Regions from separate parts of the Kocuria sp. UBA5001 genome, predicted to be linked through region 1. Evidence: riboswitches for the same ligand, from Rfam matches in the RefSeq annotation. Region 1 holds a riboswitch; each other region holds the start of a gene.
What was found. Region 1 has a riboswitch for S-adenosylmethionine ahead of B3G12_RS00530 (bifunctional o-acetylhomoserine/o-acetylserine sulfhydrylase). Riboswitches for the same ligand answer to the same signal wherever they lie in the genome.
Positions count from the first base shown of each region.

Region 2: it holds a riboswitch for S-adenosylmethionine, as region 1 does, so the genes downstream of both, B3G12_RS10195 (acyl-CoA dehydrogenase family protein) here and B3G12_RS00530 (bifunctional o-acetylhomoserine/o-acetylserine sulfhydrylase) in region 1, are expected to answer to the same signal.
Region 3: it holds a riboswitch for S-adenosylmethionine, as region 1 does, so the genes downstream of both, B3G12_RS08820 (cobalamin-independent methionine synthase II family protein) here and B3G12_RS00530 (bifunctional o-acetylhomoserine/o-acetylserine sulfhydrylase) in region 1, are expected to answer to the same signal.
Region 4: it holds a riboswitch for S-adenosylmethionine, as region 1 does, so the genes downstream of both, B3G12_RS10295 (methylenetetrahydrofolate reductase) here and B3G12_RS00530 (bifunctional o-acetylhomoserine/o-acetylserine sulfhydrylase) in region 1, are expected to answer to the same signal.

Region 1 is NZ_DGYR01000001.1:107,432-115,219, reverse strand. It holds gene B3G12_RS00560 (ABC transporter permease) at 1-588, opposite strand, end outside; gene B3G12_RS00555 (ABC transporter ATP-binding protein) at 585-1,469, opposite strand; gene B3G12_RS00550 (response regulator transcription factor) at 1,592-2,380, opposite strand; gene B3G12_RS00545 (sensor histidine kinase) at 2,377-3,648, opposite strand; gene B3G12_RS00540 (CPBP family intramembrane glutamic endopeptidase) at 3,880-4,644, shown strand; gene B3G12_RS00535 (VOC family protein) at 4,786-5,424, opposite strand; SAM riboswitch class IV at 5,530-5,648, shown strand; gene B3G12_RS00530 (bifunctional o-acetylhomoserine/o-acetylserine sulfhydrylase) at 5,723-7,165, shown strand; gene metX (homoserine O-acetyltransferase MetX) at 7,162-7,788, shown strand, end outside.
Region 2 is NZ_DGYR01000016.1:12,198-19,985, reverse strand. It holds gene B3G12_RS10210 (glutamine amidotransferase) at 1-7, shown strand, start outside; gene B3G12_RS10205 (CPBP family intramembrane glutamic endopeptidase) at 33-1,373, shown strand; gene B3G12_RS10200 (M18 family aminopeptidase) at 1,363-2,742, shown strand; SAM riboswitch class I at 2,806-2,897, shown strand; gene B3G12_RS10195 (acyl-CoA dehydrogenase family protein) at 3,075-4,511, shown strand; gene B3G12_RS10190 (glyceraldehyde-3-phosphate dehydrogenase) at 4,599-6,014, opposite strand; gene B3G12_RS10185 (carbohydrate kinase family protein) at 6,286-7,218, shown strand; gene B3G12_RS10180 (YbhB/YbcL family Raf kinase inhibitor-like protein) at 7,323-7,788, shown strand, end outside.
Region 3 is NZ_DGYR01000013.1:197,070-204,857, forward strand. It holds gene B3G12_RS08810 (thiolase family protein) at 1-685, opposite strand, end outside; gene B3G12_RS08815 (MFS transporter) at 882-2,303, opposite strand; gene B3G12_RS08820 (cobalamin-independent methionine synthase II family protein) at 2,631-3,842, opposite strand; SAM riboswitch class I at 3,857-3,943, opposite strand; gene B3G12_RS08825 (IclR family transcriptional regulator) at 4,058-4,891, opposite strand; gene B3G12_RS08830 (CoA transferase subunit A) at 5,062-5,862, shown strand; gene B3G12_RS08835 (CoA transferase subunit B) at 5,859-6,536, shown strand; gene B3G12_RS08840 (acetyl-CoA C-acetyltransferase) at 6,533-7,723, shown strand.
Region 4 is NZ_DGYR01000017.1:4,317-12,104, forward strand. It holds gene metE (5-methyltetrahydropteroyltriglutamate--homocysteine S-methyltransferase) at 1-958, opposite strand, end outside; gene B3G12_RS10295 (methylenetetrahydrofolate reductase) at 1,210-2,217, opposite strand; SAM riboswitch class IV at 2,260-2,375, opposite strand; gene B3G12_RS10300 (MFS transporter) at 2,356-3,969, opposite strand; gene B3G12_RS10305 (TetR/AcrR family transcriptional regulator) at 4,047-4,745, shown strand; gene B3G12_RS10310 (hypothetical protein) at 4,834-5,436, shown strand; gene B3G12_RS10315 (fructosamine kinase family protein) at 5,446-6,315, shown strand; gene B3G12_RS10320 (MarR family winged helix-turn-helix transcriptional regulator) at 6,431-6,922, shown strand; gene B3G12_RS10325 (polyprenyl synthetase family protein) at 6,919-7,788, shown strand, end outside.

The sequences.
Region 1 (7,788 bases):
CACGACCCGCGACTGCTTCTCCTCGATCACGGACACCGCGATCTGCTGGCCGAACGTCACGGAGGCCATGAAGAACACGAGCCCAAAGCCGAAAGACATGAGGTATCGCAGCGCGGGGTTCGGCGCGGTGGGATCCAGCAGCTCCACTCCCGGGCGCGTGGACAGCGCCTGCACCAGATCCGAGGGGGCGTCCGTCATGGCCAGGACACTCACACCGGCCGGACTGTCCGGATCCGGCACCACGGCGGCGTCGGCCGCACCCGAGAGCACCGCCTCCCGGGCCGCATCCTCGGAACCGACGGTCTGCGGGGCGTAGTCCTCGCCGAGGGCCTGGACGGACGGCACGGTCTGCTCCACCACGGCCACGCGGGTAGCGCCCCCGGCGAAGAGGTCGCCCAGGCGTGGCACGAGCAGCGTGGCGGCCAGTGCGGCGGCCAGCAGGATCAGCGTGGTGATAATGAACGGCTTGGAGGCGGCCTTCACCTTCATCTCGCGCGCGGCCACGGTGCCCACCGCGGTCCAGAAGGATGTGCGCCGCGGGCTGCGCGGCTGCGTGGTGCGATCAGGGGTGCTGGTGACGGTGCTCATCGGGTGACCTCCGTGAAGATCTCGTGCAGGGTGCGGGTGACAGGTCCGAAGCGGTGGACGGTACCCCGGGCCACGGCGTGGGCAAGGACGGCGTGGGCGGCGGCCTCGGAGTCGGCCAGGAAGTGCACGCGCCCGCCGTCGAAGGAGAGCACCTCCACGCCGGGTGCTTCGCGCACCCAGCCGGTGTCCGCGGCGGCGTCGAGCTCCCACTCGGGCTGCGTGTGCGCAGCCAGCAGCTCGGAGCGCGAGCCCGCGGCGCGCACCCGCCCGTCCGCGAGGATGACGAGCTCGTCGCACAGCCGCTCCACGACGTCCAGCTGGTGGGAGGAGAACAGGACAGGAACCCCGGTGTCCGCGGTCTCGCGCAGCACCTGCACCGTGGTCTCCACGGCGTGGGGGTCCAGCCCGGAGAAGGGCTCGTCCAGCACGAGGGCCACGGGATCGTGCACCAGGGCGGCGGCGATCTGGGCCCGCTGCTGGTTGCCCAGGGACAGCTCCTCGAGCCTGCTGCCCGCGCGGTCGCGGAGCCCCAGGCGCTCGAGCAGCGCCATGGCCCGGGCCTTCGCGTCCGCGCCGGTCATGCTGTGCAACCGGCCCAGGTAGACCAGCTGGTCCAGCACGGTCATCTTGGGGTAGAGCCCACGCTCCTCGGGCATGTACCCGATGCCAGCACGGTAGTCCGCGGTGATGGGGGAGCCGTCCACCTCGATCTGCCCCGATTCCACCGACAGCACGCCCAGGAGGATGCGCATGGTGGTGGTCTTGCCCGCGCCGTTGCCGCCCACGAACCCCGTCATGAGGCCAGGGCGGATGCTGAAGGTCAGATCCTTGAGCACGTGCGCCGACCCGAAGGACTTGTTCACCCCGTTCACTGTGATCATGGTCCGAGCCTAGGAAGGCCCGGGCGCGTCCACCTCCCCCTCGGGGTGGATCTTCCGCGCCGTGACCACCTCCGCCGGCGGGCGGAGCCGGGCACGGGTTCCGTCCGCGGCGGGCCGTGCGCTCAGGTGCCGGAGTGCCCGTGCTCGAAGGCCCAGATCACCGCGTGGACCCGGTCCCGGGCGCCCGTCTTCTGCAGCACGTTGGACACGTGGGTCTTCACCGTGGCCCTGCCCACCACCAGCTCGCGGGCGATCTCCGCGTTGGACAGCCCCCGGGCCATGGCGGTCAGCACCTCGGTCTCCCGGGTAGTGAGCCCCGCGCGGGAAGCGTCTTCGCCTGGCCGCGCTGCCGTCCCGGCCACGGCACCGGGCGCACCGGGTGACGACGTCGCCGCGTCGCGCTCCCGGGCGGGCGAGCCCGGGGCAGGTGCCGCGGCGTCGCCCGCCGGAGCGGGGGAGGGCGGCGTCGTCTCCCCGGCCAGTGCGGACGCCCCCGCGGTGCGGGCCAGCACCTTGCGCGTAACGAGCGGATCCAGCAGGGCGTCCCCGCGCCCCAGCACCCGGACGGCCTGGATCAGCTCCTCCGGTCCGGCGGACTTGAGCAGGAACCCGGAGGCCCCGGCGGAGAGCGCGGCGAACAGGGCTTCGTCCGTGTCGAACGTGGTGAGCACGAGCACCGCAGCGCGGGAGCCTGCGGCGAGCAGCCGACGGGTGACCTCGATGCCGTCCAGCCGCGGCATCTGCACGTCCATGCACACGACGTCCGGTGCGAGGGCGGCGGCGAGCTCGAGGGCCTCCTGGCCGTCGCAGGCCTCGCCCACCACCTCGATGTCCTCCTGAGAGGTGAGGATCGCGGAGAATCCCACGCGGATCAGAGGCTGGTCGTCCACCAGCAGCACACGCAGACTCACCGCTGCTTCTCCCGGTCGTTGCGGGTGGGAACGGTGGCGCGCACGAGCCAGCCACCTCCGGATTTCGGGCCCGCCTCCAGGGTGCCGCCCACCGAGGTGATCCGTTCTCTCATGCCGGGCACCCCCATGCCTGCGCTGTCGGATGCTGGAGCCCCCGCGCGGCCGCCGCGTCCGTCGTCGCTGACCTCCAGCTCCACCCGGTCGGCCCCGGTGCGCAGCCGCACCGCGACCGAGGCCCGCGGGCCGGCGTGCTTTCGGGCATTCGTGATCCCCTCCTGGGCGGTGCGGTACAGCGCCAGCTGGGCCGGGGGCGGCAGATGCGGCTCGGGACCGATGCGGTGCAGCTCCGCGCGCTGACCGATGGCCCGTGCTTCCGCCACGAGCGCGTCGAGGTCCGGGAGGCGGGGCAGGGAATCGGGGGCCTCCTCGCCGTCGCGCAGCGTGTGGAGCATGGTCTTGAGCTCGGTGACGGCGTCACGCGCCGAGGACTCCACGCCGCGCAGGTGTGCGGTGGCGGCCTCGGGATCCCGCGCCATGCTCAGCCGCGCGGCCCCGGCCTGGACGCCCATGGCCGTGACGTGGTGGGCCACGACGTCGTGCAGCTCCCGGGCGATCCTGAGCCGTTCGAGGCTCACGGCCTGCTCCGCAAGCCGCTCCTGCTGCTGCCGGATCTCGGCGTGGGCGGCCTCGAGCTCCTGCCGCTCGATGGCCGCGTTCCACGCCCGGTCGCCGAAGACCCACGCCCCGGCGAAGTAGGCGATGTTCACGAGGAACTGGATCGCGGCGATGGCCATGTAGGCGTTGACGCCGTGCTCACCCACCTTCGGATCCGTGAACTGGTCCACGGTGCTCCAGCCCAGCCACACCGCCATCCCCACGGCCACGGCTGCGCGGGACCACGTGGCGCGGGGGCGGTCCGGGCACCAGGCCCCCACGGAGTAGAAGCCCAGGAACAGCACCACCTGGGAGGCGTACATCTCGATCCCGGCCCACGTGCCGAGCGCGAAGTACACGAAGGACACCGCCACCATCACGGCCACAGGGAAGCGACGCCGCCAGGCGAGCGGGGCGGCCAGCACCACGGCGCCCATGGCAACCCACCCGACGTCCGCCTTCCACGGGACCGACTGCACGAAGTCGGAGAGGTAGACCAGTTCAACGCCGGCCAGTGCCAGCACGCCGGCACCCAGGGCATCCCGCCGACGCCACCCCGGCTGCAGGGCTCGGTGGGGCGGGGAGGTGTCCGTGGCGACGGGGCTCGGGCGCATGGCTTCCCACTACCGACGGAGCGACCCGAACGGCGGGGCGCGCCGTCTCGCGGGTGGACCCGACGACGGCCACCTTCACGATGGGTCCGCCCGACAACGGATCCACCGACGGGGCGGCGGCAGGGAGGGCGCGTGCTCGGCGCGGGGCGCAGCGTGCCCGCACGGTTGCGGCGGGACGCTCCCGGGAACTGCCGACGCGCGCACCGGTCCCGCCGCGCGCACAATGGTGGGGTGACCGATTCCCTCGAGCCACCGCCCCGTGTGCCCCGCGCCGACCTGCGGATGCAGATCCTCCTGGTGCTCGGGGTCTCCCTGGGCGCCTCCGCCGTGTACTCCGTGCTGGACCTCGCGGAGATGGCGCTGCGCTCGTCGATCGCGGAGAGCTCCACGACGCTCAACCAGCCTCTGAGCCCGCTGCCCGTGCTGGATGCCCTGCGCCGGCTCACCGGGATCTGCTTTGCCCTGGTGCCCGTGGCGCTCGCGCTGCACCTGCTCGCGGGCACCACCTCCCGGATCCCGGCCGTGCTGCACTGCATCGGCGTGGACACCCGGCGCCCGGGGCACGACGCCGCGTGGGGCCTCGTGCTGTTCGTCCTGATGGGCGGTGGGACGCTCGCCCTCTACCAGGCCGGTCGCGCGCTTGGGATCACGGCGGAGATCACCACGTCCACGCTGGAGACCACGTGGTGGACCGTCCCCCTGCTGCTGCTCACCGCCCTGCGGCACGCGCTGGTGGAGGAGATCATCGTGGTGGCGTTCCTCGCGGACCGGATGCGGCGGCTGGGGCGTTCGTGGTGGACGGTGGCAGTGGTGTCCTCGATGCTGCGCGCGAGCTACCACCTGTATCAGGGCATCGGTCCGGCACTCGGCAACCTGGTGATGGGGCTCGTGTTCGTGTGGTGCTACCGCCGCGGTGGGCGGCTCGCCCCGCTGCTGCTCTGCCACTTCCTGCTGGACGCCGTGGGGTTCCTGGTGCCCCAGCTCCTGGGCGGCTGAGCGCCACCGCGAGCACCAGCCCGGGGGCGAGGCTGATGGGGTCCGCAATCATGGTGCCCCCCGTGGCTCGCCCCGACGACGAACCGAGTCGCGGGGCCGTGCGAGCGGCGTCGTCGAACCCGGAGGGCTCGGTGCCCCGGATCAGATGGTGACGGGCCCGTCCGGCGTGCCGAAGGTGACCGCCAGAAGACCGGGCGTGCCGTGGGGAGCGGACCACGTGACGTCCACCGAGCGCAGGACGTCCTCCACGGGGCCGCCGAGCCAGTCCGTCACCCGCTCGGGGGAACCGGCGATCTCCATGCCCGTCAGGCTGACGTCCGTGAGGCGCGCCTGCGAGGGGTGCATCTCGTCCGCGGAGTCGAAGTGGATCATGAACGGCAGCTGCGGATCCGCGATCAGGCCCTTGACGCCGATCTGGTGCCAGTCCAGGCGGCGGCCGTCCGGGAAGATCCGGCCGCCTGGCGCGGAGGGTCGGCCCAGCTTCTGCTCGAACGGGGCGAGGTCCGGGACCTCCACGACCCACCCGAGCCAGCCGCCGCCGGCCTCCGAACGTGCACGCACGGCCTGCCCGAACGGCGCCTTGTCCGCGGCGGGGTGCTCCAGCACGGTCACGACCTCCACGTACTGGTGGTCTGTCAGCGGCAGGATCATGTTCCGGGTGCCGAAGCGGGGATGGACCCCGCCCTTCACCGGCTCGATCCCCAACCGGTCCGCGATGCGTTCGGTGGTGGCCTCCAGGCCGTCCGGCTGTGCTGCGAAGGAAACGTGGTCCAGCTTCATGCAGTCATCGTGGCACCCGTCACACGGGCCTCCAAATCCTCGGGTGCAACACTGCGGACACCGGACTTGACGTGGCAGCGGCCGGGTTCCCAAACTGGAGGTCTAGGTCACGAGAGTCAGCGTCAAGCCCCAGCTTGCTGACCGGCAACCCTCCCACCGCGGCGGGGTGCCCTGGGTGAAGACCTGGCCGGGACGTCGTCCGACGCCCACGGCAAGCGCGGGCCACCGGTCGCCCGTTCGTGCGGGCACCGTGCGGACGGGCGCCTGGCCCCTGATCCTTCCGAGAAGGCGAATGGCCATGAGCACAGCACCCACCCCCGACAACCCCCAGGACTGGGCGTTCGAGACACGGCAGATCCACGCGGGGCAGAACCCGGACCCCGTGACGGGTTCACGGGCCCTGCCCATCCACCAGACCTCGTCCTTCGTGTTCCCTGACGCGCACACCGCCGCGGCCCGGTTCGCGCTGCAGGACATGGGCCCCATCTACTCCCGCCTGACCAACCCCACCACCGAGGTGGTGGAGAACCGCCTCGCCTCCCTGGAAGGGGGAGTGGGGGCGCTGATGGTCTCCTCCGGGCAGGCCGCCGCAACCCTGGCCGTGCTCAACCTGGGCGGGGCGGGCACGCACGTGGTGGCCAGCCCGTCCCTCTACGGCGGCTCGTACAACCTGCTGCGCCACACGCTGCCGCGGTTGGGAGTGGAGACCACGTTCGTGGCGGACCCGGACGATCCGCAGCAGTGGCGGGATGCCGTGCGGCCCTCCACCGTGGCGTTCTTCGGAGAGATGATCCCCAATCCCCGCAACGACGTCCTGGACGTGGAGACCGTTGCCGGGATCGCCCACGAGGCCGGGGTGCCGCTGATCGTGGACAACACCGTGGCCACCCCGTACCTGGTGCGGCCCATCGAGTGGGGCGCGGACATCGTGCTGCACTCGGGCACCAAGTTCCTGGGCGGTCATGGCACGGCGATCGGCGGATTCATCGTGGACGCGGGGCGCTTCGACTACGGCGCGGACCCGGAGCGGTTCCCGGGCTTCAGTCAACCGGACCCTACGTACAACGGCCTGGTGTACGCGCGGGATCTGGGGGAGGGCGGAGCCTTCGGCGTCAACCTGTCCTACGTGCTCAAGGCCCGTGTGCAGCTGCTGCGTGACCTGGGCGCGTCCATCTCCCCGTTCAACGCCTTCCTCATCGAGCAGGGGATCGAGACGCTGTCACTGCGCGTGGAACGCCACGTTGACAACGCCCAGCGGGTGGCGGAGTGGCTCGAGGCCCGCCCCGAAGTGCGCTCGGTGTCCTACGCGGGGCTGTCGTCCTCGCCGTGGCACGGGCGGGCTCGCAAGTACGCCCCCCGAGGAGCCGGTTCCGTCCTCGGTTTCGTGCTGGAGGGCGGCAAGGAGGCGGGAATCTCGTTCGTGGACGCGCTGAGCCTGCACTCCAACGTGGCGAACATCGGGGACGTGCGGTCCCTGGTGATACACCCGGCGTCGACGACGCACGCGCAGCTCTCCGAGGACGAGCAGCGCGCGGCGGGCGTGGAGCCCGGCTTCGTGCGGCTCTCGGTGGGCACCGAGGGGATCGAGGACATCCTCGCGGACCTCGAGGCGGGCTTCTCGGCGCTGGCCGCCACGGAGTCGAGCGCGCCCACCCGCACCGGGCCAGGCGCGGACCCCGCCGCTGGCACGGACGGTGGCTCGACGGCGCGTGCGGGCGCGGACGCCGAGCCCTCGGCATGACCGTGAGGCAGACGGACCCGGCGGTGCGCCGGGACGGTGTGGTGCGGGCCGCGGAAATCGGGGAGCTCACCCTGGAGTCCGGGTTCCGGCTGCCTGACGTGCGCCTGGCGTACGAGACGTGGGGCGAGTTGGCCCCGGACGGTTCCAACGCGGTGCTTGTCGAGCACGCGCTCACGGGTGACTCGCACGCGGCGCGCGGCACCACCGTGGGCTATGGGGACACAGCGCCCTTCGACATGGACGGCCGCCGTGCCGCCGCGGACGCCGGTGGCTGGTGGGACGGTCTCATTGGACCGGGCGCGGCCATCGACACCAACCGCTGGTTCGTCGTGTGTGCGAACATCCTGGGCGGCTGCCACGGCAGCACGGGCCCCGCGAGCCTCGCCCCGGACGCCACGCCGTGGGGCTCGCGCTTCCCGCGCATCACCGTGCGGGACACCGTGGCTGCGGAGGCGCGGCTCGCGGACCGGCTCGGGATCCGGCGATGGAGGCTTGTTGTGGGCGGCTCGATGGGCGGTGCCCGCGCGCTGGAGTGGGCCGTGTGCCACCCCGAGCGGGTGGCGGCGTGCGCGGTGATCGCCGCCAACGCCCGCGTGAGTGCGGAGCAGCTCGCGTGGGGTCAC
Region 2 (7,788 bases), on a different contig from region 1:
GCGCTGACCCGCAGACCCGTTACCGTGGACGCATGAGTCAGCCGAGTGCCCCGTGGTCCCGCCCGACACCCCCGCAGCAGGGTGAGCAGCCCCGCCGCAGGGACCCCGGCGTGCGAGTTCCCGGCGTGCAGAACCCGGGCGTGCAAGGCCTGGCGCGGCCGTCCGACGGCCGCCACGTCCCCGGCCCGGTCTCAGCCCCTGGTCCCATCAGCGCGGGCACCACCCGCACGTTCTTCTACCACCGGCTCGCGCTCGCGGACCGCAACCACCGCTGGTGGATGCCCCTCGTGGAGGGTGTCATAGGGGTGGGCATCTACCTGGTGCTGAGCATCCTGTTCGGGATCGTCATCGCGTTCACCCTCCCGGAATCCCTGTCCGAGGACATCCTGGCGATGGACCAGATGGACCCGGCAGTGTTCCTGCTGCTCTTCGGCTCCGTGGCGCTGATGCTGCCCAGCGTGCTGCTGGCACGCCTGGTGCTCGGCCCCCGCCCGCTGGGCCTGGTCTTCTCCGTGGCCGGACGCATCCGCTGGAGGTGGCTGCTCACGTGCCTCGGGGCCGCGGCGGCCGTGTACGTGGTGGTCAACGCCGTGGGGATCGGTCTGGACATGACCACCGGCGGCGGCGTCCCGCAGCTCGAACTGGCACCGGGCTTCGGGTGGCTCGTGGTGCTGTGGCTCGTGGTGGTGCCCCTGCAGTGCACCGCCGAGGAGCTGGTCTTCCGCGGCTATCTGGCGCAGACCATCGGCCGCTGGCTCAAGCACCCGGCCTGGGCCATCCTCCTTCCGGTGCCGCTGTTCGTGCTCGGCCACACCTACGACGTGTGGGGTCAGGTCTCCGTGGGCATCATGGCCGTGACCATGGGCGTCGTCACGTGGCGCACGGGCGGCCTGGAGGCCGGGATCGCACTGCACACGGTGAACAACATGGTGGTCACCGCCATGGGCATGGTCGGTCTCGCGGACATGAACGAGACCTCCGGCAGCCCCTCGGACGTGGTCTTCGAGGTCATCCTCAACGGCGCGTACCTGGCGATCGTGTTCTGGCTCGTGCGCCGTCGCCCGGCGCTGGCCGTGACGCGCACCGTGATCCTCCCTCCGCCGCCGGCACCGCCGCGCATGCCCGACCTGCACGCCCGCCCCGCGGCGATCGCCGCGGACTCCTCGGGCATGGCCGCCTACGTGCTCAACCCCATCACCCAGACCTACATGACGCTGCCGCCGCAGTACGGCCCCTACTCGGTCCGCGACGCCGAGGGGCGCTACGTGGGCGTGCTGGACACGCGCACCTCGCAGGGGCAGCCGCAGCTGGCGCCCCCGGCGGACCGGGGCCGCCCGGAGAGCCCCTCCTACACTGGGGTCCATGACGAATAGATCGCCCGTGAGCTCCCCGTCCGCCGCCGACGCCGCGACGGGCTCCGCCCCGGAGACCGCCTTCGCGCGTGGTCTGGGGGAGTACGTCACCGCCTCGCCCAGCCCGTTCCACGCCGTCGCCACGGCCGCCGCCGCGCTGGAGGGCGCCGGGTTCACGCGCCTCTCGGAGGCCGAGGCCTGGCCGGAAGGCTCGGGGGGCCGCTACTACGCGGTGCGCGATGGCGCCCTGATCGCCTGGGTGCTGCCGTCCCGTGCCGCGGCCGGCGCGGGCTACCGCGTGCTGGGCGCCCACACCGACTCGCCGGGCTTCAAGCTCAAGCCCCGCCCCACCACCGTCTCCCACCGCTGGTACCAGGCCGGGGTGGAGGTCTACGGCGGCGCGCTGCTGAACTCATGGCTGGACCGGGACCTGCGCTTTGCCGGGCGTCTCGTGGTACGAGGGGAGAACGGGCCCCGCGAGGTGCTGAGCGCCACCGGGCCCGTTGCCCGGATCCCGCAGCTGGCCATCCATCTGGACCGCAGCGCCAACGAGGCCCTCACCCTCGACAAGCAGCGCCACACCCAGCCCGTGTGGGGCGTGGGGGACGCGCAGGACGCGGACGTGCTGGCGGTGCTCGCGCAGGCCACGCACGCGTCGTCGTCGGCCGGTGACCAGGCGTTTGGGACTGTGGCGCCCGAGGACATTCTGGGCTACGACATCACCGTGGCGGACACCCAGGCTCCCGAGCTCATCGGAGCGCAGTCCAACCTGCTCGCGAGCGGGCGGCTCGACAACCTGACCTCGGTGTACGCGGGACTGCGTGCCATGACCGAGCACGTGGAGGAGCTCGAGGCCGCCCCGCACGTGAGCATCCTGGCAGCGTTCGACCACGAGGAGGTGGGCTCCGAGACCCGTTCGGGCGCGGGCGGACCGTTCCTCGAGGACGTCCTGGAACGCATCGCGGCCGCCCGCGGGCAGTCGCGGGAGGAGCACCTGCGGGAGATCGCGGGCTCCGTGTGCCTCTCCTCGGACGCCGGGCACCTGGTGCACCCCAACTACGAAGGCCACCACGATCCGGTCAACACGCCTGAACCTGGTCGCGGGCCCCTGCTGAAGATCAATGCGAAGCAGCGCTACACCACGGACGCCGTGGGTGCCGCGCTGTGGGCCGGGATCTGCGAGGACGCCGGGATCGACTACCAGGAGTTCGTGGCGAACAACGACATCCCGTGCGGTTCGACCATCGGACCCATCACGGCCACCCGGCTGGGGATGCGCACGCTGGACGTGGGCGTGGGGCTGCTGTCGATGCACTCGGCTCGCGAGCTCGTCCACACCGGGGACCTGTTGGCGCTGAACGTGGCGGTTGCGAGCTTCTGGCGGGGCTGAGCCGGTCACGGGAGGACACGCGCGTTGACACCCTCGCGGCCCGCGTGATGGATTGAGCACGTAACGCCATCCAGAGCGGCCGAGAGACGTGGCTCGTCGACGCCGCAGCAACCGCCCGTGTCACGGGCCGGTGCTCCCACCACGGCCGATGGACAGTGCCATGCTCCGCTGACCGGTTCGGTGACCGTCGCCTCTCCCGCGGTGGGCGACGTCCGCGCCCCGCGTGCGCGGACGTCGCCCGGGGGAGGCCCGCGCCGCCGCACGGTCCCGGGCGCGTCCCGGCCGAGGGGCACGGCGCGCGGCGCGGATCCGACGCAGGGAGCCGTCAGCGCATGAGCACCACCCAGACCACCGAATCCCCCCGCACCCGGGCCCGCGAGAGCGCAGTACGGGAGGTGGCGCAGGAGGTCGCCGCAGCCACCGCGCTGCGGGAGGCCGCCGCCGCCGGGGCCTTCGGCACGGGAAGCACCCGCTCCGGCGGCGTCGTCCCCGGGGCATTCGCGGGCGGCGTTCCCGGCGGCTCCGCGGACAGCGACCGCGCCACGGGGTTCCCGCCCGCGGGCGAGATCCCCACGCAGGAGCTGCTGCAGGTCTTCCGCCCCGTGTTCGCGCGGATCGCCGCGCGCGCGGTGGCCCGCGAGCAGGACCACGAGTTGCCGTTCGAGTGCTTCGGGTGGCTCAACGCGCTGCGGTTCGGGGCGCTGACCCTGCCGGTGGCCCGGGGCGGCTACGGCGCCACGCTTGCGCAGACGGTGGAGCTGCTCGTGGAGCTCGCCGCCGCGGACTCCAGCGTGGCCCACGTCTACCGTTCCCACCTGGGCTTCCTCGCGAGCCTGGGTGCGGGCGAGGCGGACGTATGGTTCCCGCGCATTGCCGCGGGCGAGACCGTGGGCAACGCCGCCACCGAACGCTCCGGCGCCGCGCTGGGGACCGCCGCCACGAGCCTGGCCCGATCGGAGCAGGGCGGCAGCTGGGAGCTCAACGGCACCAAGTACTACTCGACCGGGTCGATCTTCTCGGACTGGATCCAGGTCACCGCGCAGATCCCCGGCCAGCAGGCCCGATCCCACGCGCTCGTGGGCAGCGACTGGGAGGGCGTGGAGATGGTGGACGACTGGGACGGCTTCGGCCAGCAGCTCACCGGCACGGGCACCACCCACTTCCGCGGCGTCGTGGTGCCTGCGGAGAATGTGCGGAACAGGGACGGGCGCAGCACGCAGGAGACCGCGGTCTTCCAGCTGGTGCTGCTCTCGGTGGAGGCGGGCATCGCGGGGGCCGCCGCGACCGCCGCCGTGGACCTGGTGCGTGCCAGGACCCGCGGCTTCAACACGGGCAACGGCGCGGTGACCCGTGAGGACCCCCAGGTGCTGCAGCGCGTGGGCGAGCTCAGTGCCCAGGCGGCCGCCGCGCGGGCGATCGTGCTGCAGGCCGCGCGCGAGGTCGACGCCGCCGTGGGGGTGCTCGGCCAGGAGCCCCGAATCACCGATCCCGAGGAGCTGACGAACGCGTGCGAGCTCGCCGTGGCCCAGGCGCACGTGGTGGTTCCCGGGCTGGTCAAGGACGTCACGGACGGAATCTTCGACGTCCTGGGTGCCTCGGCGGTGTCCTGCTCCAAGGCGCTGGACCGGTTCTGGCGCAACGCCCGCACCGTCGCCACGCACAACCCGGTGATCTACAAGGCGCGCATCGTCGGGGACCACCGCGTCAACGGCACGCCCATGTTCGGGGTCAACGCGATCGGTGAGGTCCGCGGCTCCGCGACCTCCTGACACGCCACCGACGACGACGCCCGGTGGCCCTCCGCGGGGGGAGGTCACCGGGCGCCGTTGTGCCGGGGCAGCGCCCCGGGAGGCCTGCTAGGGCAGCTGCAGCATGGAGATGTCCGCCATGCGGGCCATCACGCGCACCACCTGGCACGAGTAGCCGAACTCGTTGTCGTACCAGACGTAGAGGACCACGGAGCTGTTGTTCACGATGGTCGCGAGACCGTCCACCACGCCGGCGCGGCGGGAGCCCACGAGGTCCGTGGACACGACGTCCGGGGAGTCCACGTAGTCGATCTGCTTGCGCAGGGGCGAGTTCAGGGACATGTCCTTGAGGAACGCGTTGACCTGGTCCTTGTCCGCCGGGGCGTTCTCCAGCTGGAGGTTCAGGATGGCCATGGACACATCCGGGGTGGGAACGCGGATCGCGTTGCCCGTGAGCTTGCCCTGCATCACGGGCAGGGCCTTGGCCACGGCCTTCGCGGCGCCGGTCTCGGTGATCACCATGTTCATGGCGGCGGAGCGGCCGCGGCGGTCGCCCTTGTGCCAGTTGTCGATCAGGTTCTGGTCGTTCGTGTAGGAGTGCACGGTCTCCACGTGTCCCTGGACGATCCCGTACTCGTCGTTGAGCACCTTGATGACCGGGGTGATCGCGTTCGTGGTGCAGGACGCCGCGGAGAGGATGGTGTCCTCCGGGGAGATGTCCTTGTCGTTGACGCCGCACACGATGTTCTTCATGTCGCCCTTGCCGGGGGCGGTGAGCAGCACCTTGCCCACGCCCTTGGCCTGCAGGTGCTGGGAAAGGCCCTCCTCGTCACGCCACACGCCCGTGTTGTCGACCACCAGGGCGTCGTGGATGCCGTACTCGGTGTAGTCGATCTCCGAGGGGGAGTTCGCGTAGATGAACTGGATCGGCACGCCGTTGGCAGTGATCACGTTGTTCTCCTCGTCCACCGTGATGGTGCCGTCGAAGGAGCCGTGCACCGAGTCGCGGCGCAGCAGCGAGGCGCGCTTGACGAGGTCGTTTCCGGGCTTCTGGCGCACCACGACGGCGCGCAGGTTCAGGCCCGTGCCGTCGTTGCGGTTGAGCAGAATGCGCGCGAGCAGCCGGCCGATGCGGCCGAAGCCGTAGAGCACCACGTCCCGGGTCTCGGCGTCGTTGCTGCCGTGCTGGCCCACGGCGGGGGCGAGCGCCTCGCGCAGGTGAGCGGCCAGGTCCGTGGCACCGGAGTCCGTGAAGCCCTGGTACAGCTTGGCGACGTCCACGTTGCAGGCGCCCAGGTCCAGGCCGCCCAGGGCCACGACTATCTCCACCGTCCTGTCCAGGGGCAGCTCCTCGCCCAGGATGCGGCGCGCGAAGCGGTGGACCTTGATGATGTCCGTGACGGACTTGTGCACCAGGGAGCGCCCGAACACGGTGGTGACGACCTTGTTGTTGCGGTGGAGCTGCCCCACCAGGGGGACCAGCTGCTCGGCGAGGGCTTCTCGTTCGGACCAGGTGGCGCTCATGAGCAACCTTCTTCCTCGGCCCGGGACGTCGTCGTCCGGGCCGTCTTGGAGTCGCGCGACAGTGCGCGGACTGGCGGGGTGGCGCGCCTCGTGAGCGGCGCTGCTCGTCGCCGCCCAGTTTACGGGTCCGCGGGGGCGGCCCCGATCTGTGCCGCAGGATGACGCCGCCGCCCGAGCGCGACGTCGTGGACGTACGCCCCGCACATGTCGTGCCGGTGTGTGCGGTCCTCCGCAGCCGGGTCACGCGCACCCCCTTTGCTACCGTGGTGCCATGTTGACGGTGATCGGCGAGGCCCTCGTGGACGTGGTGTCCCGCAGCGGCGCAGAACCCCGCGCACACGTGGGCGGAAGCCCCATGAACGTGGCCGTGGGACTCGCCCGGCTGGGCCAGGAGGTCCAGTTCCTGGGCCGCTACGGGCAGGACGACTACGGCCACCAGGTGGTGGAGCACCTGCGCAGCAACGGTGTGGCGCTGCCGTTCGAAGCGGACGCCCGCCCCACCTCCGTGGCCCAGGCGAACCTGGACGAGCACGGTGCGGCCACCTACGACTTCCAGCTGGACTGGTCCCTGGACGTGGACACCGCGCGGATCGACGAGCTGCTGGACGGCACCTCGCTGCTGCACGTGGGCTCGATCGGCGCGATGCTCGAACCCGGCGCCACCGTCGTGGGCGAGGCCGTGGAGCGTGCGCAGCGCACCGCTCTGGTCTCCTACGACCCCAACTGCCGCCCCACGATCATCCCTGACTCCTCCGACGCGCGTGCCCGGGCGGAGCGCATCGTTGCGCTGTCACACGTGGTCAAGGCCTCGGACGAGGACCTGCTGTGGCTCTACCCGCACCGCAGCATCGAGGAGACCGCGCGCGCCTGGCTCAAGGCCGGGCCCCGTCTCGTGGTGGTCACCCGCGGCGCCCAGGGCCCGTGGGCCGTGAGCCGCGGCACCGGGCGCGACGGCGTGTCCGTCCCGGCCGCGCACGTCACCGTCGCGGACACCGTGGGTGCAGGGGACTCCTTCATGGCGGCGCTGCTCTCCGCGCTCGCGGACCGCGAGATCCTGGGTGCCTCCGCGGTCACGTCCCTGGAGGAGCTGGGTGCCGACGAGGTCACCGGGCTGCTGCTCTACGCGGCGGCCGCCGCCGGGGTCACTGTCTCCCGGGCCGGCGCGGACCTGCCCACGCGCGAGGACCTGCCCGTCACCTCCTGACCCGCCAGGCCCACCAGAGCGCACCGTGTGCGGGCCCCACACCGCTGGGCTCCGCCCCGCCCGGTCATCAGAAGCCCGATCCGCACGACGAGAGGAACACCGTCATGTACGACCGCCACCCCTACGCCGACCTGCCTGAGCTCCCCGAGTTCACCGTGACGTCCACGGACGTGACCGAGGGCGCCACGTTCGCCATGCCCCAGGTTTCCGGGGTCATGGGCGCCGGTGGAGAGGACATCTCCCCGCAGCTGTCCTGGAGCGGCGCCCCGGAGGGCACGAAGTCCTACGTGGTCACGATGTTAGACCCGGACGCCCCCACCCCCAGCGGGTTCTGGCACTGGTGCCTGTCCAACATCCCTGCGGACGTGACAGAACTGGCGACCGGGGCGGCGTCGAATCCCCCGAAGGGCGCCGTGACGCAGCGCAACGACGGCGGCACGGACGAGTACCTGGGTGCAGCCCCGCCCGAGGGCCACGGCCCGCACCGCTACATCATCTGCGTGACCGCGGCGGACGTTGCCGAGCTGGAAGTTGACGAGACCTCGAGCCCCGCCGTGGTGAACTTCAACC
Region 3 (7,788 bases), on a different contig from region 1:
CCACCACGGTGACCGCGCCCTTGCGGCCCTTGACCTCCACAGGGACGATCTCCTTCTCGAAGTGCCCGGCGCGGATCGCTGCCAGCGCCTTCTCGTGGGACTGCGCGGCGAAGGCGTCCGCGTCCTCGCGCGTGATGCCGTCCACGCGCGCGACCTCCTCCGCGGTCTCCGGCATGGAGTAGGTCATCTTGCCGTCCCGGGACAGCGGCCCGTCCAGGAAGGCGGGGTTGGTGAAGCGCCAGCCGATCGAGGTGTCGAACGCGTCCCCGGGCTTGGCGAAGGCGGTGGTCGGCTTGGCCATGACCCACGGCGCGCGGGACATGGACTCCACACCGCCGGCCACCACGATCTCCGCGGCACCGGACTTCACCATCTGGGAGGCGATCGTGATTGCGGACATCCCGGATGCGCAGAGCCGGTTGACCGTGATGCCTGGGACGGAGTCCGGGTAGCCGTTGAGCAGCCACGCCATGCGGGCCACGTTGCGGTTCTCCTCGCCCGCGCCGTTCGCGTTGCCCAGGATCACCTCGTCCACCAGCGCGGGGTCGATCCCGGCCTCCCCCACCACGGAGCGGATGCACAGGGCGGCCATGTCGTCCGGGCGGACCGAGGACAGCGCGCCGCCGTAGCGGCCAACGGGCGTCCGGGCGCCCCCGACGAGGAAGGCTTGCGGCAGAGAGGGCATGGCAACTCCTAGCTGGGAAGGATTACTGACCGATCGTTCACTGCTCAGGTTCCCCGATCGTGTGAGCCACGTCAATCGGTGACACCCGCTCCGGGGAGACGAGAAGGCCCGGCGTCCGTGCGGATGCCGGGCCGGTTCTCGGGTGGCGTCCCGCGGCCCTTCGTCGGGGGCCGCGGGACGGGGTGCGCAGGGTGCGTCAGTGCCGGGGGCGACGCGCGGAGGTGGTCTCCGGCTCGCCGGCGACGGCGGGGACGCTCTCCCCGGGGTGCGCCTGGACGTACTCCTGGTGCACCTCCGCCACGTGAAGGTCCTTGCCCTGGTCCGACTTCTTCACGAAGCACACCGCGATGAAGGACACCAGGGACAGCAGCGAGATGTAGACGCCGATGGTCCACGCCTGGCCGGTGCGGGCGAGCAGCAGCTCGGCAATCATGGGCGCGAACGCACCGCCGATGATCGAGCCCAGCGCGTAGCCGATCGAGACGCCCGAGTAGCGCACGCGGGCCGGGAACATCTCCGCGTACATGGCCGACTGCGGTCCGTAGGACGGGCCCAGGCCGATGGTCAGCACGAAGATCGCCAGGGCGAACAGCGGCAGGGACGCCGTGTTGAGCAGCCACCACATGGGGATGGCCCACACAATGATGATGCCGTAGCCGATCATGAATGTGCGCCTGCGTCCCACCTTGTCCGACATCCAGCCGCCCAGCATGGTGAAGATCAGCCAGCCGATGCCGCCCACCAGGGAGGCGACCAGGGTCTCCGGCCGGGACATGTGCAGGACCTTCGTGCCGTAGGAGGCGAAGAACGCGATCACCAGGTAGCCCGCGGCGTTGTTGCCGGCGAAGATCAGCGCGGCGAGCAGGACCTCGCGGGGGTTCTTGCGGAAGAGCTGGCCGAGGGGCGCGGAGGACTCCTTGGCGCGCTGCTGCATCTCCAGGAACACCGGGGACTCGTCCACCGAGCGGCGGATGAGCCAGCCCACGAAGATCAGCACGATGGAGAACAGGAACGGCACGCGCCAACCCCAGGACTCGAACTGCTGGGGCGTCAGCCCCGTGCTCAGGCCGAACATGAACAGGGTGGCCATGAGCATGCCGATCGGCACGCCGATCTGCGGGTACGCGCCGAAGAGTCCGCGCTTGTTCACGGGGGCGTGCTCCACGGACATCAGGGCCGCGCCGCCCCACTCACCGCCGGCGGAGAAGCCCTGCAGGATGCGCAGCAGGATCAGCAGAATGGGTGCCGCCATGCCGATCTGGCTGTACGTGGGCAGCAGGCCGATCAGCGTGGTGGCCGCGCCCATGCCGAACAGGGTCATCACGAGCGTGACCTTGCGCCCGAAGCGGTCGCCGATGTGCCCCGCCACGATCGCGCCCAGCGGGCGGAAGAGGAAGCTGATGCCCAGGGTCGCCCACGAGATGATCTGACCGAACTGGGGGTTCTCGGCGGTGAGCGGGTTGAAGAAGTGCGCGGCCAGGATGAACGCGGCGGCCTGGGCATAGATGAAGAAGTCGTACCACTCGATGGTGGTGCCCACGAGCGTGCCCGCGAGGACCTTGCGCTCCTCGCGGCTCATGGTGTGGCCCTGCGCGGGCGCTGTGGTGGTTGATGCCATGGTGGATCTCCAGAATCTTCGGACCGGCGTCCGCGGTGCCAGAGGCAGGGGCCTGAATGCAATAACCGACCGATTGGTCTTGAAACGGCAGTGTACGCATGCGTGTGAGCCCGGTCACGCATGTCGTGTATAAAATCGTATATGTTACGGCGTCGTCGCGAGGCTTCCCTGGCGGCACGTCACCTCCGCGCACCGGCACGGCCACGCCCGCGACGTCCCGGCAGGGCGGGGTCACCATGCACCGCGGGCCCGGCACTCCGTGGAGGTGTCGGGCCCGCGTGACGGCGCGCGCGGCGTCGTCGTCGGTGCTGGAAGAGGCGGAAGGGCTCAGAAGAGGCGCTGCGAGGCGATCCGCGCGCCCTCCACGAGCGACCCGAGCTTCGCGAGCGCGATCTGCGGGTGCAAGCGCCCGCCCAGCCCGCAGTCCGTGGAGGCGATGACGTTCTCGCGGCCCACCACCGAGGCGTACTGCTCGATGCGCTGCGCCACCAGCTCCGGGTGCTCCACGCCGTTGGTCGAGTGGGAGACCATGCCGGGGTAGACCACCTTGCCCTCGGGCAGCTTGTGCTCCTCCCAGACCTTCCACTCGTGGCCGTGGCGGGGACTGGACGCCTCGAAGCTGTAGCCCTGCGCGTTGATGGTGAGCATGAGGTCCACGAGGTACTTCAGCTCCAGGTCCGTGGTGTGCGGGCCGTGCCACGAGCCCCAGCAAAGGTGGAAGCGGATCTGCTCCTGCGGCAGGTCGCGCAGGGCGTGGTTCAGGGCCTCCACGCGCAGCCGGGTGAAGTCCAGGTAGTCCTCCACCGTGGGCTCCGGGTTGATCTGGTCCCAGGACTCGGCGATCGAGGGGTCGTCGATCTGCACGGTCAGCCCGGCGTCCACGATGGCCTTGTACTCCTCGCGCATCACGTCCGCGCAGGCGTAGACCAGTTCCTCGTCCGTGGCGTAGTACTCGTTCTTCACGCGGGCGCAGGAGCCGGGGGACAGTGCGGCGACGAAGCCCTGCGTGGCCCCGTTCAGTGCCATCGCGTCCTTCACGCGGCGGATGTCGCCGGCCACCGCCTCCTGACCCGTGTAGGTCAGCGGGCCCGTGATCTTGGGCTGCGAGACCGTGTTGCGGTGCGCCAGCACGCCCGCCGTGGGGTCCTCGTAGGCGTCCCGGAAGCGCTCGCGGTCGCGGCGGTCGGGGAAGCTCGTGAGCACGATGTGCCCCGGGCTGGAGCGGTGCTTCTCCGCGTCGTTCCAGCGGTCCTCGTCCGTGGGGGTCAGCCCGCCCAGGCGGTGGAACGAGTAGTTCCACCAGGCCCCGTAGTCCACGGCGCCGGACGTGGTGTGGCCGTACTCGCCGTCGTTGACGATGTCGATGCCGATCTCGCGCTGGGTGCGCACGATCTCCTTGACCCCCTCGTCGAGCGCCTCGCCCAGCTGGGGGAGGTCGATCTCGCCCGCCTGGAAACGGTTGTTGGCCTCCAGCAGCTCGGGCGTGCGGGGCAGCGAGCCCACGTGGGTGGTCTGGATGCGGTCGGTGTTGTGGGGCATGGGGTGGTGCGTCCTTTCCATCGGTTCTGGCATTAGCACCGGGGGTGATCCGGTTGCTGCGGCTTCGACGAGCCAGATCTCTCGGCCGCTCTGGATGGTTGCCCCTCCATCCAACAGCACGCGGAGGTGGGCGGGCGAATCATGGCGGGCCTGTGGCGCACTCTCGGCGGACGACGACGTCGCCCGGGCCGTGTGCGAGCCTCGTGCGGGGCGGGCTACGACGTCGCTCGGCCCGTGCGCAGTGCCGTGCTGAGCCTGTGTGCCTGGTCCAGCAGCGCGGTGCCCAGCTGCTGCTGCCGCGGCGGGCGGAAGCGGGACTCGATCCCCGTGAGGGACAGCGCGTAGCGGGGCTGGCCGGAGGCGTCGAAGACCGCGGCGGCCATGCCCCACGAGCCCTCCACGATCCGCCCCGGGTTCAGGGACCAGCCGTGCTCGCGGACCTGGGCCACGAGACCGCGGACGTGGGCGTCGTCGTGCTGGGGGCCGAGCTCACTGCGGCGCTCGCGGGTGGCGGCGAGCGCGCCCTCCAGCTGCTCGTCCGGGAGGTGGCCGAGGATGGCCAGCCCCGCGGAGGCGACGCCCAGGGGCAGTCGCAGGCCCTCGTGCAGGACGTGCGAGCGGACGGGGAACGAGCCCTCGGCGCGTTCGAGGCAGATCACCTCGTCCCCGCGGCGGGCGGAGAAGAACGCGGACTCGCCGGTGGCCTCGGCGAGGCGCCGCAGGTGCGGGGTGGCGAGGTCCTGCGCCGGGTAGCGCTGAGCGGTCACCGCCCCCAGGATGGTCAGCTCGAAGCCGAGCGCCCAGCGACCGGTGTCGTCCCGGTCGAGCAGTCCCTCGTGGGCCAGTGCGGTGAGCAGGCGGTGGGCGGTGGGGCGGGTGAGCCCCGTGCTGCGGGCGACCTCGGCGGTGCCAGCGGTTCCCGCGGCGGCCACGGCCTGCAGCACCGCGGCGACCCGTCCGACCACCTGGGTGCCCGACGTCGCTGCGGCCCGCGACGTCGTCGCCCGCGCCCGTTCCGCGCCGCCCGGCTGCTCCGCCGCTCTCGCCATCGCCGTCTCCTCTGCCCGCCAGGCCCCGCTTGTCCACGATGTGGACGATCAACCGCCAGTTTTCCAGAATGTGGCTCGTTCCGCGACGCACCACGGATTTCTTTGACCAGGATGTGAACCCTTCCTAGGGTGAGAGGCAGATCACACGGAACAATCCGGAAAGGGCGGCCATGTCCAAACTCAGGGACGACGTCACCGGCCTGCTGGCCGAGACGCTGCGGGACGGCATGACCCTCGCGGTGGGAGGGTTCGGTCTCTCCGGCATCCCGCGGGACCTCATCGAGGCGGTGCGGGACAGCGGCGTCAAAGACCTCACCGTGGTCTCCAACAACATGGGCGTGGACGGCAAGGGACTCGGGCTGCTGCTCGAGAACCGCCAGGTCTCCACGGTGCTCGCCTCCTACGTGGGGGAGAACAGGGAGTTCGCGCGCCAGTTCCTGGAGGGCGAGCTGGAGGTGGAGTTCACTCCGCAGGGCACCCTCGCGGAGCGGCTGCGCGCCGGTGGGGCAGGGATCCCCGCGTTCTACACGGCCACCGGGGTGGGCACCCCCGTGGCCGAGGGCAAGCCCACCGCCGAGTTCGACGGGCGCACCTACGTCCAGGAGCGCGGGATCGTGGCGGACGTGGCGCTCGTGCACGCCTGGCGCGGGGACACGGACGGCAACCTGGTCTACCGGCGCACCTCCCGCAACTTCAACCCGGTGTGCGCGGCCTCCGGGAAGGTCACGTTCGCGGAGGTCGAGGAGGTGCTGGCTCCCGGCGAGCTGGACCCGGACCACATCGTGACCCCCGGCGTGTACGTGCAGCACGTGGTGCGGTACTCCGGGGTGCCCAAGGAGATCGAGCAGCGCACCACGCGGCCGAGGCCCGAGGGCGACGTCGTGCGCGCGGCAGAGGACCGGCGCTCGCCGGAGAGCGGCGCGGAAGAACGGCCCACCGCGGGCCGCCGCACGGAAGGGGACGCGGCATGAGCTGGACGCGCGACGAGATGGCGGCCATCGCGGCGTCGGAACTGGCCGACGGCGACTACGTGAACCTGGGCATCGGCATCCCCACCCTGGTGGCGAACAACCTGCCGCCCGGGGTGAGCGTGGTGCTGCAGTCCGAGAACGGCGTGCTGGGCATGGGCCCGTTCCCGTACGAGGGGGACGAGGACCCGGACCTCATCAACGCCGGCAAGCAGACCATCACGCTGCAGCCGGGCGCGGCGATCTTCGACTCCGCCACGTCCTTCGGGATGATCCGCGGCGGGCACGTGAAGATGGCGATCCTGGGCGCCATGCAGGTCTCCGAGACGGGAGACCTGGCGAACTGGATGATTCCCGGCAAGATGGTCAAGGGCATGGGCGGCGCCATGGACCTCGTGGCCGGGACGCCGCGCGTGCTGGTGCTCACCGAGCACGTGGCCAAGGACGGCTCCGCGAAGCTCAAGCACGAGTGCGACCTCCCGCTCACCGGTGTGGGCGTGGTGGACCGCATCATCACGGACCTGTGCGTGTTCGACGTCGAGGACGCCGGGCTCGTGCTGCGCACCCTGGCCCCAGGGGTGAGCGAGGACGAAGTGGCCGAAAAGACCGAAGCGAACTACCGGGTGGATCTGGTGGACGTCACCCCCGATTCCGTACCCGTTCAGGAGGAACAGTGACCGAGAACGCCAACGACATCGTGATCGTCAACGGGGCCCGCACCCCGCAGGGAAAGCTGCTGGGAGCGCTCGCGTCCCAGAGCGCCGTGGACCTGGGGGCGCACGCCATCAAGCACGCGCTGCAACGGGCCGAGGTAGCCCCGGAGGACGTGGACCACGTCTACATGGGCAACGTGGTGCAGGCGGGCAACGGCCAGAACCCGGCGAAGCAGGCCGCCGTGGCCGCCGGGCTGCCCATGAGCGTGCCCGCCATGAGCCTCAACAAGGTGTGCCTCTCCGGGCTGGTGGCCGTCACGGAGGCTGCCCGGATGATTCGCGCGGGCGAGGCGGACGTGGTGGTGGCCGGTGGCATGGAGTCCATGACCAACGCACCCCACCTGGCACTGGGTGCCCGCAAGGGGAAGTCCTACGGGGACATGACCCTCGCCGATTCCCTGGCCCACGACGGCCTGGTGGACTCCGCGCTGGGCGTGGCCATGGGTGAGCTGACGGAGACGGGCAACACGGAACGGCACATCGGGCGCCAGGAGCAGGACGAGGTGGCGGCGCGCAGCCACCAGCTCGCAGGCAAGGCCCAGCAGGACGGCGTGTTCGCGGAGGAGATCGCACCCATCGAGATCCCCCAGCGCAAGGGTGACCCCGTGACCGTCGCGGAGGACCAGGGCGTCCGTCCCGATTCCACGGCGGAGGGGCTCGGCAAGCTGCGCCCCGCGTTCACCAAGGACGGCACGATCACCGCGGGCAACTCGTCCCCCATCTCCGACGGCGCCGCGGCAGTGGTACTGACCACCCGCGGCTACGCGCAGGAGCACGGCCTGGAGTGGCTCGCCGTGGTGGGCAGTCCGGGCCAGGTGGCCGGCCCGGACACGTCCCTGCACTCCCAGCCCTCGCACGCGATCGAGCACGCGCTCTCCCGTTCCGGCTGGGACGTCTCGGAGCTGGACTTCATCGAGATCAACGAGGCCTTCGCGGCGGTGTCCATGCAGTCCGTGAAGGACCTCGGCGTGGACATGGACAGGGTGAACATCCACGGAGGCGCGATCGCACTGGGCCACCCCATCGGTGCCTCCGGCGCACGGCTCGCGCTGCACGCGGCCATGGAGCTCGCCCGCCGCGGCTCCGGCAAGGCTGCCGTGTCCCTGTGCGGCGGCGGCGGGCAGGGCGAGGCCCTGCTGCTGAGCCGCTGAGCCACCCAGCACGCATCAGCCCATCGTGACAAGGGGAGTCGGTCCGCCGGCTCCCCTCGCCGCAC
Region 4 (7,788 bases), on a different contig from region 1:
TGCGGCCGCCGACCACGCCGGCCACGACCGGGCGCTCGCCCCACGCCCGCAGGGCGGCCTCGCCGGGGACGTCGCCGCGGTCCAGGTCCACGGCCAGGGCGTCCACGTCCGTACGGGCCAGGGCGAGCTGCGCGTCCTCGCCGGCGTCCCCGTAGCCGACGGTCACGAGGATCTGCGGCCGGTGGGCGGGGTAGCTCAGCCGCGCGTAGACGGTCTCCAGAGCGGCCACGAGCTCGGCGCGCGGCAGCTGCCACCCGTCCGCAGCGAGGGCGGGCTCGTCCAGCTGCACCCACGGGATTCCGGCGTCCGCGAGAGCGGAGAGCAGGGTGGTGTAGAGGGCCACGACGTCCTCGAGCCGGTCCAGGGGGCGGACGCCGGAGTCGTCCGTGGTCTCGGGACGAGAGAGCAGCAGCAGGCTCAGCGGCCCCACCAGGACGGGGCGGGTGACCGTGCCCGTGGCCGCGAGTGTGGCGGCGAAACGCTGCACCAGACTCTCGGGGTGCGCACTCAGGGGGGTGTCCGGGCCGATCTCCGGCACGTAGTAGTGGTAGTTGGTGTCGAACCACTTGGTCAGTTCGAGCGGTTCGAGGTGGTCCGTCCCGCGGGACAGTGCCGTCACCAGTTCGATGCCGCGCGGGGTGTCCGGGGCGGCGGGACGGTAGCCGTCCGCCGCGAAGCGGGCGGGGACCGCACCCAGGGCCAGGGCGGTGTCGAGCACGTGGTCCACGGCGAAGCCCTCGGAGGGCACCGCGGCCGGGGCGCTCAGGCCGAGCCCCGTGAGCCGGGAGGTGGTGCGTTCCCGCAGTGCGGCGAGCGTGTCCAGCACTGTCTGGGCAGGGTGCTGGACCGGATCGCCCCAGTACGCCTCGAGCGCCTTCTTCAGCTCGCGGTCCGGGCCGATGCGGGGATAGCCGAGAACGGTGGCGGTGGGGAACGGGGTGGTGGGTCGAGCAGTCATGGGAACTCCTTCGTGAATCTCTGGTGGATGCGATGCCTGGTGGCGTGGATGCTTCGGTCGGTGGTGATCGTCTGTGGTGCTGACGGGGCCGGGTTGCCGCCCTGCTGCGTGACGTGCGGGGCTGGGCTGCCCGGTGCGGGCGGGAAAAGGGTGTGCGATACCGCGACCGCGGGCGGGTGGGCTCGCGGAGCGGGGCCTGAGGGAGTGGGAGAGGTGCGGCGGGAGGATGACGGCGACGCCGCGGCGTCGGCTCAGGAGGCCGGGCTGCGGCCCCGGTACTCGCGGGCGGCGTCCCGCACGCGCAGGTGCTCCAGGATGGTCAGAGCGGCGTCCGGGCGGTTGAACGTGTAGAGGTGGAAGCCCGCGCAGCCGAGGTCCAGCAGGTCGTCGATCAGTGAGAGCGTGGCGGCGATCCCGCGGCGGCGCAGCTCGTCCGGGGTGCCCGCCGCCAGGAAGTCGGTGAGCCGCTTCGGCACGGCCACGCCGGTGATCTCTGTCATCCGCCGCAACCGCTGCGGGTTGCTCAGCGGCATCAGCCCGGCGACCACCGGGATGTGAATGCCCTCCGAGCGGGCGCGCTCCAGGAAGCGGGCGTAGTCCTCGGGCTCGTAGAGCACCTGGGTGATCGCGTAGTCCGCGCCGGCCTCCTGCTTCTCCCACAGGGACGCCAGGTCCGCCTCGAAGTCCCGGCCACGGGCGGGGGAGGGGTAGCATGCCACGGACACCGACAGCGGCCGGGTCCCGGGGCGGTAGCCGTCTCCGAAGCGGCGCCGCTCGACGTCACGGATGAGCGAGACCAGTTCCGAGGCGCGGCCGAGCCCGCCACGGGGAGTCTCCCACTGCCCGCTGCCCAGCGGCGGGTCCCCGCGCAGCGCGAGGAGGTCGCGAACACCGTCGTCGAGCAGCTGCTCCACGGAGCGTTCCAGGCCCGCGCGGTCCGTGCCGCCGCACGTGAAGTGGGCCATCACGGGGGTGCTCGTGGTGCGGCGCAGGTGGCGCAGTGCCTCCCGGGAGACACCCGTGCCAGCGGAGTGCCCGTGTGTGACCGAGAAGAAGTCCGGACCGGCCTGGGCCATGGCGTCGATGTGGGACCACACGGTGTCCGGGTCCGCGTCCGGGCGGGGCGGGAACACCTCGAAGGACACGAGCGTGGAACGCCGGGGGCGGCGCACGAGCCAGGACGTGCCCGTGGGCGGGTCAGCCACCGGGGCCTGCTGCCGGGCCGGGGTCTGCTGCGGTGCGAGCGACGGTGCGGACATGTGAAAAAACCTCCGACGTTGACGCCGGAGGTCCAGTTCCGAGCGCCGTACTTGCCATTACGCGGTTGCGCAACGGCCGGATCGTCATCTGGGGCACCCCACTACAGCAGGAGGGTTGCCGCCCGGCTAGCCAGAGCTTTATACCGGGACTCTTGATCCTTTGTTGTTCGAGAGCGTAGCACGGCTCACACCGTGGCCGTCAAGGGGCAGACGGGCGTGCGCCCGGCGTGCAACGGGAGGTCGCACGCCGGGCGCAGCGGGGCGGGGCTCAGTGCTCGTCCGCGGCGTGGGAGTTGGTGAGCGTGGTGCAGAGCCGTAGCCGCTGATCACGGCCACCAGCACGGCGACCACCAGGTAGATGACGCGCTCGCCGTGGAAGAAGGACTCCAGGAAGTCCGCGGACCACAGACCGTCCGGCAGGGTCCTGGCCACGAGCGCGGCGAGGATGGTGCCCACCACGGCGGTGCCGAGCGAGTTGCCGAGCTCCTGGCTGACGTCGTTGAGCGCGGTGCCCATGGAGGTCTGGTCCTCGGGCATGGCCTCGATCAGCGCCACGGCGCACACGGTCATGATGATGCGCAGGCCCATGGCCATCAGGCCCATGCCGGCGGCGAGCACCCAGTAGCCGTGTTCCACCCCGAAGGCCAGCACCAGGGTGCCGAGGACCACGCTCGCGGTGGCGATCATGCAGGTGACGCGGTGACCGAACCTCGCGATCAGCTTCTCGGAGATGGGGCTCGAGATGATCATCATGACCACGAACGGCAGGTTGCCGAGACCGGCCTTCATGGGGGACCAGCCCAGGGCGTACTGGAAGTGCAGGATCAGCATGAACATCGCCGCCATCATGGCCACGGAGCTGCCGAGCTGGGCCAGTGCGGCGCCGCGCACGGTGGGGCGCGTGAGGACGGCGAGGTCGATCATGGGGTGCGCGGCGCCGCGCTCCCGGGCGATGAACACGACGACGGCGAGGGCCGCTCCCACGAAGCAGGCGAGGGTGACGGGAGACGTCCACCCGTTGTCGACGCCGCTGGTCAGTGCGTAGCAGCCGAGGCCCATGGCGGCCATGGTGGCCAGTGCGGCGGGGAGGTCCAGGGGCGTGGTGTGCAGGTCCTCGGCGGTGTCCTTGGGCACCCCGTACAGCAGCCCGAGGATCGCGAAGGCGGCAATCGGGGTGTTGACGAACAGCAGCCAGTGCCAGCTCACGGACTCCAGGGCGCCGCCGGCCACGACCGGGCCCAGTGCCATCGCGCTCATGCCGATGATGACCATGATCGAGATGGCGCGCATCCGCACCTTCTCGTCGTCGAACAGGCGGAAGACCAGGGACATGGTCACCGGTGCCATGCACGCGGCGAACATGCCCATGACGGCGCGCAGCGCGATCAGCTGGCCCGCGTCCTGGACCAGCCAGACCAGGGCGGAGACCAGGCCGAAACCGGCGAGGCCCACGGTGAGCACGCGGCGTCGGCCGAAGCGGTCCGCGAGGGAGCCGGAGGTGAGCAGCAGGGAGCCGAACATCAGCGAGTACGCGCCGGTGACCCACTGCAGCTGGGTGGTGGAGGCGTGCAGGTCCCGGCCCATGGTGGGCAGGGCGATGGTCAGGACGGTGTTGTCCACCATCTCGACGAAGAAGCAGAGGCACAGGGCTGCGAACGGCAGCCAGGCCTGGCTGATCGTCTTGCCGACGATCGTGGCCGGAGCGCTCTCCCGCGAGGGGGAGGTCACCGGCTCGAAGGTGGTGTGGGACATGGCGTGAGCCTTTCTCGAACATGGTTCTAATTTCAACCTGCTGCGATATTAGAACGGGGTTCGGTAAAGTGCAATCCATGAGTCCAGCACCCGAGTCCAAGCGCACCCGCGGCCGCCCCAGGGGGAGCCGGCCAGCCCTCTCCCTGCCCGCCGTGGTCGATGCCTCCGTGGCGCTGCTCGACGAGGCGGGCCAGGACGCCCTGACCTTCCGGGCGCTCGCGGCCCGCATGGAGACGGGTGTGGGGGCGATCTACCACTACGTGACCGGGCGCGATGAGCTGCTCGACCGCGCGACCAACGCGATCCTCGCGGACGTCCTGAGTGGCGTCGACGTGCGGGAGGACCCGTTCGAGGTGCTGCGAACACTCTCTGCCACCCTGTTCGACACCCTGCAGGCGCACGAGTGGGCCGGGGCGTACCTGCTGCGCGACACCACCATGCAGCCCAACTCCCTGCGCATCTTCGAGGCGATGGGCCAGCAGTTCATGCGGATGCAGCTCACGAGCGCGCAGTGCTTCAACGCCGCCAGCGGGCTGCTGTCCTTCGTGGTGGGCAGCGGCGCCGAGATCCGCGAGATGCCGGCCGCGTTCCTGGAGGAGGGGGTGAGCCAGGAGGAGCACCTGCAGGAGTTCGCGGACGCCTGGCTCGCCCTGGACGCCCACGAGTTCCCGTTCCTGAACACGATTGCCCGCGGCTTCGCGCAGCATGACGACCGCGAACAGTTCCTCGCCGGGGTGGACATCTACCTCGCCGGGGTTCGGGCGCAGCTGGGCTGAGACGGAGCCGAGAGGGCGCGGGTCGCACGGTGGGCCCGTCGGTGAGGGTACCGCGAGCCCGTCCGCTGCCGCGAGCGAGGGGACGTTCGTGGGCACGACGGTGGCTCTCACCCAGACATTCACGACCCCGGACGGCACCATCTCGTTCGACTACCCGGGCGACTGGAGCGTGACCGCGCTGAGCACCTCGACCGCCGAGATTCCCGCGTGGGGCGTCAACGACGAGAGCGGAGTCCGGATGTTCACGCTCTCGATCCGTCCGGACGGCCAGATCGCGAGCCCCGTGACGCCCCAGAATCCGGCCACGGTGGGAACCCTCCCGGACGCGCTGGGCGCCCAGGGCCATCCGCTGGCCGTCGGCGTGGGGCCGTTCCCCGGCCAGTCGGTGGGCGTGAACATGGCGAACGTGTACGCGGTGACGTCCGCGACCGGCGCGGACCGGCTCTTCGGCTACGTGAGCCGCGGGGACGGCACCGTGGTCTCGTTCGAGGGCACCCAGGAGGGCGGAACCAACGACCAGGTGGACATGGCGGACGAGACCCAGGAATTCCTGCAGAGCGATCTCTTCCGGGCCCGGCTGCTCCCGGTGCCGGAGTCGTTCACCATGAAGCCCTCGTCGCGGGCTGAGGTCGCCGGGTCCTGCCCGACCGTCCTGCCCCGCGCGGTGACGCAGCCCCGCGCGCAGTGCTAGACAGAAACCATGACTCACATCGACCAGCTGCCCCCGGACCTCGTGACGGAGCTGCGGGCGGAGACCGCCCAGCCGCTCAGCGGCGGTGACAGCGCGAACGCCTTCCGCGTGGAGACGCCGGGCGGGCCCGTGTTCGTGAAGACGATGCCGAACGCCCCGGCGGGAGTGCTCCCCCTCGAGGCGAGGGGCCTGGAGGCCCTGCGCGCCGTGGCGCCGGAAGAGATCCGTGTGCCGCGCGTGCTGCACGTCTCGGACGGTGCGCTCGCGCTGGAGTGGATCGACGAGGGCGCGGGCGCCCGGACCGAGGCCACCGAGCGCGGCTTCGGGGTCGGCCTCGCCGCGATCCACCGCGCGCACGCACCGCACGTGGGGTGGCTGGCCCCGGACCTGCCCGAGCGCATCGGCTCCTCGCCCACGGATCTGACGCCCACCGACGACTGGGCCGAGTTCCTGCTGGTGCGCCGGATTGAGCCGCTGGTGCGCGCGGCGGTGGACGCCGGGAACCTGGACCCCGCGGCGTCGGGCCTGCTGGCGGAGCTCGCGCCCCGGGCGGAGGAGCTGGCCGGTCCCGCGGAGCCGCCGAGCCTGCTGCACGGGGACCTGTGGGCCGGCAACCGGGTGGTGGACGCCTCCGGCGCGAACTGGCTGATCGACCCGTCCTCGTTCTACGGGGGCCGCGAGTACGACCTCGCGATGATGCAGCTCTTCGGCGGTTTCGGCAGGGAGTGCTTCACCGCGTACGACGACGCCTACCCCCTGGCGGACGGCTGGCAGCAGCGGGTGCCGTGGTACCAGCTGCCCCCGCTGCTCGTGCACGCCATCCGGTTCGGCGGCGGATACGGGGGTGGGGTGGTGCGGGCCCTGCGCCAGCTCGGGTGACCCTGCCCGGGGTTGGACAGGTCCCGCCGCTGTCCAGCATGATGGTTACTAGAATTTCTAGTAATTACGAGGCGGGAGTCACCGGGTGACGGAGACCGGAGCGTGGAGTGCGAGCGTGAGCCCGCAGTCGCGGGCGCTGCGTCGGCTGGTGCGGCTGAACGAGGAGATCGGGTACCAGATCCGCCGTCTCATGGGCCTGAAGGAGACCGACTACTCCGCCATGGCCCTGCTCATGCGGAGTCCGATGGGGCCCACCGACCTGGCCCACGCCCTGCACATCACCACCGCCTCCGCCACGGCCGTGGTGGACCGGCTCGCCCGGGCCGGGCACGTGGTGCGTGAACCGCACGGAGAGGACCGTCGCCGCATGACCGTGCGGGCCGTGTCCGGCTCCCGCGAGCAGGTGCGGGAGCACGTGGTGCCCATGATGGACATGGTCGAGGAGGAGCTTGCGCGGCTGGACGAGTCCGGCCGCGGGGCCGTCCTTCAGTTCCTCACCGGCACCGCCGACCGCATGGAGGACTACCTGGCGGGACTGCGGGAACGCCCGGCCGACACAGGCGGCGCCACACGGGGCGCGCACCGTGCCAGGGAGGAGCGTTCATGACCGCAGAGGCGGGCACCGCGGCCGACCCCACCGCGGTCTGGGACCTGTTCCGCGCGGCCGTCGACCGGGAGCTGGGCGAGTTCTTCGACTCACCGCGCAACAGGGTCCCCTCCAGCCCCGGCTTCCCCGTGATGTGGGATCGCATCCGGCACCAGGTGCTGGGCGGCAAACTGATCCGGCCCCGCCTGACGCACATCGCGTGGCGCGCGTTCGCCGGTGAGCAGAGCGATGACGTCGGCCACGGGGCCGAGTGCGTGCGGCTCGCCGCATCGTTCGAGATGCTGCACGCCGCGCTGATCGTGCACGACGACGTCGTGGACCGGGACTGGCGCCGGCGCGGGAGGCCCACGGTGGGCGAGCTCTTCCGTCGCGACGCGGTGCAGGCGGGGGCCCCTGAGCGCGAGGCCGAGCACGCGGGGGAGTCCGCCGCGATCCTTGCGGGAGACCTGCTCCTGGCGGGTGCGCTGCGGCTGGCGACCACGTGCACCGACGACCCGGGGCGGGCCCGCGCCGTGGCGGACGTGGTCTTCGAGGCAGTGACCGCGTCCGCGGCGGGGGAGCTGGACGATCTCCTCCTCTCGCTGCACCGCTACGGCGCGCAGCATCCGGGCGTCCAGGACATCCTGGACATGGAGCGGCTGAAGACCGCCACGTACTCGTTCGAGGCACCGCTGCGGGCAGGGGCCCTGCTCGGAGGGGCTCCCCCGGACCAGGCCCGCCGGCTGGCTCACGCGGGTGCCCTGCTCGGTGTGGGGTACCAGGTCGTCGACGACGTCCTGGGAACCTTCGGCGACCCCGAGCTCACTGGCAAGTCGGTGGACGCCGACCTCACCTCGGGCAAGGCCACCGTGCTGACCGCCCACGGA